DNA from 2 places in the Buttiauxella sp. 3AFRM03 genome. Region 1 is predicted to be linked to the other one. Evidence: predicted binding sites of a transcription regulator. Region 1 holds the regulator's gene; the other holds the start of a gene.

Evidence for each region. Region 1 encodes LexA, which represses DNA repair genes until DNA is damaged. Its sites were predicted from a motif close to TNCTGTATGTACATACAGNA; they were not measured.
Region 2: the regulator LexA is predicted to act here: its motif matches at 1,489-1,508, upstream of dinB (DNA polymerase IV).

Annotation. Positions count from the first base shown of each region.
Region 1 is NZ_CP033076.1:2,685,556-2,688,978, forward strand. Features, by position in the region: gene dinF (MATE family efflux transporter DinF) at 1-898, opposite strand, end outside; gene lexA (transcriptional repressor LexA) at 967-1,575, opposite strand; gene D8682_RS14030 (diacylglycerol kinase) at 1,684-2,052, opposite strand; gene plsB (glycerol-3-phosphate 1-O-acyltransferase PlsB) at 2,179-3,423, shown strand, end outside.
Region 2 is NZ_CP033076.1:1,986,357-1,989,779, reverse strand. Features, by position in the region: gene nqrF (NADH:ubiquinone reductase (Na(+)-transporting) subunit F) at 1-1,184, shown strand, start outside; gene nqrM ((Na+)-NQR maturation NqrM) at 1,196-1,420, shown strand; gene dinB (DNA polymerase IV) at 1,530-2,585, shown strand; gene pepD (cytosol nonspecific dipeptidase) at 2,677-3,423, opposite strand, start outside.

The DNA.
Region 1 (3,423 bases):
CAAACGCCTGCCCGGAATGGGCTTCAACGGCATAGGCGAACCCATCGAGCGCATAGGCGGTGAAGGTTAATAGCGTCATCAACACGGCGTTAACCGCGACGATTTCGCTACCTAACCGCGCGCCAAAGATAGTGACTGAGGCGAAACAGACCTGTAGCAACAGCGAGCGCAGCATGATGTCGCGATTGAGTGCCAGCAGACGCCGCACATTCCCGCGCCAGGACTCTTTGAGCATCTCAAAGCTGATTCCGCGCAAACCCATGACCTTTTTCACCATCAGCAAACCAATGATAAACGTCGCATATTCTGCGGTGACGGTGGCGAGTGCCGCGCCCTGAACATCCATGTGTAGCCCCATAACCAGCCACACATCCAGCACGATATTCAGTACGTTTCCGACAACCAGCAAGATAACTGGCGCACGCGCATACTGAACACCTAACAACCAGCCCAACAAGACCAGGTTGGCAAGCGAGGCTGGCGCACTAAGCCAACGTATTTCAAGGAATCGCCGGGCCTGCAACAAAACATCTTCATTGCCGCCGACGATATGCAAGGCCAGGGATATCAGCGGTTCACGCAGTAAGACGATCGCCACCCCTGCTCCTAACGCCAATAGCAAGGGCTGAACCAGTGCACGCGCTAAAGCAGAGGGATTATTGGCACCAAATGCCTGGGCAGTTAAACCGGTGGTGCTCATGCGCAAAAACAACAACAGCATAAATAAGAAGCTGGTTGCCGTCGCACCAATAGCGACACCGCCAAGATAAACAGGGCTATCCAAATGACCAATTACCGCGGTATCAACAAGGCCCAGTAAAGGCACGGTGATGTTGGAAAAAATCATGGGTAAGGCGAGGCGCCAGAGAGCTCTGTCAGCCGTCGAGAAAAATCGCATGGCCAATCCAGGAAGAGATAAGAGAATTAAGACGATGATGCGCATTAAAGCGCATCATCTGGAGAAGTTTACAGCCAGTCGCCGTTGCGAATTACCCCAACCGCCAACCCTTCAATAGAGAAGCTATGTTCGCGCAGGTCAACCACAATAGGTTCAAATTCGCTATTTTCAGGCAGAAGATGAACGGTATTACCCTGCTGCTTTAAGCGCTTAACAGTCACTTCGTCGTCAATACGCGCCACCACAACCTGGCCGTTACGCACATCCTGAGTTTTATGAACTGCAAGCAGGTCGCCGTCCATAATACCGATGTCTTTCATAGACATCCCGCTAACGCGCAACAGGAAATCGGCATTTGGTTTAAACAGTGATGGGTCAACCTGGTAATGGCCTTCGATGTGCTGTTGTGCAAGGAGTGGTTCCCCCGCAGCAACACGCCCAACCAGCGGAATACCGGTAACTTCTTCCACCAGCAAGCGGATACCGCGCGACGCACCAGAGATAATCTCAATGACGCCTTTACGGGCAAGTGCTTTCAGGTGCTCTTCAGCGGCGTTCGGAGAACGGAACCCCAGACGTTGAGCAATCTCGGCACGAGTCGGTGGCATGCCGGTCTGGCTGATATGATCCCGAATAAGATCAAACACCTCTTGCTGCCTGGTAGTTAACGCTTTCATTCCGCCCCCTGGGTGTTTATACAGTTATGCTGTGAGTATATACAGTCAAAGGCGATTTTGGAACCACAAATTGAGCAAAAAACCAGGGACTTAACTATTCTGGAAAGATCATCGCAAATGCGGCCAAAGCAGTGTGATCCAGGTAATAACTGCGAGGATAATGGCGATTAATACGGCAGCAGACCCCATGTCCTTGGCCCGTCCTGAAAGCTCGTGGTAATCGGTACCAACACGGTCAACAAGCGCCTCGATAGCGCTATTGAGAATTTCGACAATCATGACCAGCACAACAGAACCAATCAGTAAAATACGGGTGATAGGGTCAACATCTAACCAGCAGGCGATGGCGATGGCGATGAGCGCGCTAACCCCTTCCTGGCGGAAAGCCGCTTCGTTAATCCAGGCTGCTTTGAGCCCTTTCCATGAGTAGCCTGCGGCTTTGATGATACGGGTAAGTCCAGTGGTACTGCTCGCCATTTTGGGAAACCTTTTCAAATTATTTGGGTCAATGCTTATCTATATTGCAACGCCACAGAAATCTGAGCCAGATTCTGATATTCTTGCGGCGAATTTGCATCATTAACCTGAGGCTTTACATCGTTTATGTCAGGCTGGCCAAGAATCTACTACAAATTACTTAATTTACCATTAGGCGTTCTGGTAAAGAGCAAGTCCATTCCGGCAGATCCACAAGCCGAACTGGGCTTAGATCCCACACGCCCGATTATGTATGTCCTGCCGTATAACTCCAAGGCGGACTTATTAACGCTGCGCGCACAATGTCTCGCGCATAACTTGCCCGACCCTCTCGAGCCGTTAGAAATCGACGGTGCGGTATTGCCGCGCTATGTCTTTATCCATGGCGGCCCGCGTGTTTTCACTTATTACACGCCAAAAGAAGAGTCGATCAAACTGTTCCACGATTACCTCGACTTACACCGCAGCAATCCAAATCTGGATGTGCAGATGGTGCCAGTATCGGTGATGTTTGGCCGCTCCCCTGGGCGCGAAAAAGGCGAAGTGAATCCGCCATTAAAGATGCTGAACGGCGTCCAGAAATTTTTCGCTGTTTCCTGGCTTGGGCGCGACAGCTTTGTGCGTTTCTCCGCTCCGGTTTCGCTGCGCCAGATGGCAACCGACCACGGTACAGACAAAAAAATCGCCCAAAAACTGGCTCGCGTAGCGCGTATGCACTTTGCTCGCCAGCGTTTAGCGACTGTCGGCCCGCGTCTGCCGGTACGCCAGGATCTGTTCAATAAGCTACTGGCCTCAAAAGCTATTGCTCGTGCAGTAGAAGATGAAGCGCGCAGCAAGAAAATCTCCCATGAAAAAGCCCAGCAGAATGCTGTTGCTTTGATGGAAGAGATTGCCGCTAACTTCTCGTATGAAGCCGTGCGTTTGACTGACCGCGTGTTAGGTCTGACGTGGAACCGTTTGTACCAGGGCATCAACGTTCATAACGCTGAACGCGTGCGCCAACTGGCTCATGACGGCCACGAGATTGTCTATGTGCCCTGCCATCGCAGCCACATGGACTACATGCTGTTGTCCTACGTGCTTTATCACCAGGGACTGGTTCCTCCGCACATCGCAGCGGGTATCAACCTGAACTTCTGGCCAGCCGGCCCGATTTTCCGCCGCCTCGGTGCGTTCTTTATCCGCCGTACCTTTAAAGGCAGCAAACTCTACTCCACCGTGTTCCGTGAATATCTGGGCGAGCTGTTTAGCCGTGGCTATTCCGTTGAATACTTTGTGGAAGGTGGCCGTTCTCGTACCGGGCGTTTGCTCGACCCGAAAACCGGTACGCTGTCGATGACCATCCAGGCCATGCTGCGCGGCGGTACTCGC
Region 2 (3,423 bases), 700 kb from region 1:
TTTTGGCTCTGGCGCTGTTGATTTTGTTTGCCAAGTCAAAGCTCGTTAACTCCGGCGATGTGCTGATTGAGATTAACAACGAAGCAGACAAACAGTTTCATGCACCCGCGGGTGATAAGCTGCTCAACACACTCTCAAGTCAGGGGATTTTCATCTCCTCGGCTTGTGGTGGCGGTGGTTCTTGCGGGCAATGCCGCGTGACCGTAAAAGAGGGCGGTGGTGATATTCTGCCGACTGAGCTTTCGCATATCACCAAGCGTGAAGCGAAAGAAGGTTGCCGTCTTGCCTGCCAGGTTGCTGTTAAGCAGGACATGAAAATTGAGCTGCCAGAGGAGATCTTTGGCGTTAAGAAATGGGAGTGTGAAGTTATCTCTAATGATAACAAAGCCACCTTCATTAAAGAGCTCAAACTGCGTATCCCTGATGGTGATGTTGTGCCGTTCCGTGCTGGTGGCTATATCCAGATTGAAAGTCCACCGCATGAGGTTAACTACCAGGACTTCGATGTTCCTCAGGAATACCGTGGCGACTGGGATAAGTTTAATCTGTTCCGCTTCAAGTCGGTGGTTAAAGAGCCATGCGTTCGCGCTTACTCAATGGCTAACTATCCAGATGAGAAAGGCATTATCATGCTGAACGTGCGTATCGCTACGCCGCCGCCGAATGTGCCTGATGCGCCTCCGGGGATTATGTCCTCATATATATGGTCGTTAAAAGCGGGCGACAAAGTGACAATATCCGGTCCATTTGGTGAGTTCTTTGCTAAAGAGACGGACGCTGAAATGGTATTCATCGGCGGTGGTGCAGGTATGGCACCAATGCGATCACACATTTTTGACCAGCTTAAACGTCTTCATAGCACGCGAAAAATGAGTTTCTGGTACGGTGCTCGCTCTTCGCGTGAGATGTTCTACGAAGAAGAGTTTGAAAAACTGGCTCAGGAAAACCCGAACTTCACGTTCAATGTGGCGCTCTCAGATCCGCAACCAGAAGACAACTGGACTGGTTACACCGGCTTCATCCACAACGTATTGCTTGAAAACTATCTTCGTAGCCATCCGGCACCAGAAGATTGTGAGTTCTATATGTGTGGGCCGCCTATGATGAATGCCGCGGTTATCAAAATGCTCAAAGATTTGGGTGTTGAGGATGACAACATCATGCTAGATGACTTTGGCGGCTGACAGGAGCGTTTATGCTGACAGTATTTTTAGCCACCTTCGTTATTTTTCTACTGGTGATCTTTGGAATGTCACTGGGCGTTATTGTGAAGCGCAAATCGCTTCAGGGTAGCTGTGGTGGTATTGCCGCGTTAGGCATGGAGAAAGTTTGTAACTGCCCTGAACCCTGTGATGCTCGTAAGAAGCGTATCGCAAGGGCTGAGCGGCAAGCAAAACTTCAGCAGAACCGCATCCTGTAAACCAGTAAAACCTCCCGCATCGTCGGGAGGTTTTCTTTCCATTGAAGACTTTCCTCCTTAATTATTTTAACTGTATACTTATCCAGTAATATAACTGGTGCGAACAAGTATGCGTAAAATCATTCATGTCGATATGGACTGCTTTTTTGCCGCCGTAGAAATGCGTGATAACCCAACTCTGCGGGATATTCCGATAGCTATTGGAGGTAGTGCGAAAAGGCGCGGTGTCATTAGTACGGCAAATTATCCCGCTAGAAAATTTGGTGTGCACAGCGCGATGTCGACTGCAATGGCTCTCAAGTTATGCCCACATCTGACACTGCTTCCTGGACGTTTTGATGCTTACAAAGAAGCTTCAAATCATATCCGGGAAATTTTTAGCCGCTACACAACGCTTATCGAACCGCTGTCACTTGATGAGGCTTATCTGGATGTCACTGATAGCCCGAACTGCCATGGTTCTGCAACACTCATGGCCAGGGAAATTCGCCAGACTATTTCAGATGAACTTAATCTCACCGCATCGGCTGGTATTGCACCGGTTAAATTCCTCGCCAAAATTGCCTCTGACCTCAATAAACCTAACGGGCAGTTCTTGATCACTCCCGAGGAGATTCCAGCATTTTTGCAAACCTTACCGCTTGGAAAAATCCCCGGCGTAGGGAAAGTTACAGCGGGCAAACTGGAAAGCCTTGGGTTGCGCACCTGTGCCGATGTGCAGAAAACGGATTTAGCTTCGTTACTCAAGCGGTTTGGCAAATTTGGCCGTGTACTGTGGGAGCGTAGTCAGGGTATAGATGAACGCGAGATTAACAATGAGCGGCAACGTAAATCTGTCGGAGTTGAAAAAACACTCGCGGAAGATATTCATCAGTGGCAGGAGTGTGAGGCTATTATTGAGCAACTCTATCCTGAACTTGAACGCCGTTTGAAAAAGGTAAAACCTGATTTATTGATTGCCCGCCAGGGTATCAAACTTAAGTTTAATGATTTCCAGCAAACGACTCAGGAACATGTCTGGCCTCAGCTGAATAAAGCCGATTTAATCGCTATTGCGAAGCAAACGTGGGAAGAACGGCGAGGAGGGCGGGGAGTCAGGCTGGTGGGGTTACATGTGACTTTACTGGACCCGCAGATGGAGCGCCAACTGGTGTTGGGGCTATAAAAAAAGCCCTCATCCCGGCGTTCTCCCTCAGGAGAAGGAGAAAACCAAACAAGTTCCCTCTCCTGGGAGAGAGGATGAGGGCGTTTAGAACTTACTTAACTGGAATAGCTTTCAGCAATTCTGTCAGCAGAATCCAGTATTGGCCTACGCTTTCGATATGAACTTGTTCATCCGGAGAGTGTGGACCTGTGATGGTCGGCCCAATAGAAACCATATCCATATCCGGGTAAGGTTTTTTAAACAGACCACATTCCAGACCCGCATGGATGACCATGATGTTAGGGGTCTTGTTGAACAGTTTTTGGTAAGTCTCACGCACCAGGTGCATTACCGGTGAGTTTGCATCCGGCTGCCAGCCAGGATAGCTGCCTTTGGCCACGGTTTGTGCGCCAGCAAGCTGACCCAGAGCGTGAAGCATGCCAACGACATAGTCTTTGCCGCTATCAATCAATGAACGAATCAGGCAGATGATTTCTGCACTTTCATCATTCATTGTGACCACACCCACGTTCAGTGAGGTTTCCACAACACCTTTAACTGCGTCGGAATTACGGATGACACCGTTTGGCGTGGCGTTCAGCAGGCTCAGGAAAGTGTCACGGCTTTTCGCTGTCAGTGCTTTCTTGTCTGTGGTGACTGAATCCAGCAGTACAGTGACGTTTTTCTCGACTGCCGCCAGTTCATTTTTCAGAATCGACAGGAATTCATCTGACAACGACTTCAGCTGTGCAGCTTTGTTTGCCGGAACAGCCAGAGTAGCAAAGCCTTCACGTGGAATCGCGTTACGCAGTGTACCGCCGTTCAGATTAATCAGACGAGCATCCAGTTCTGCTGTGTG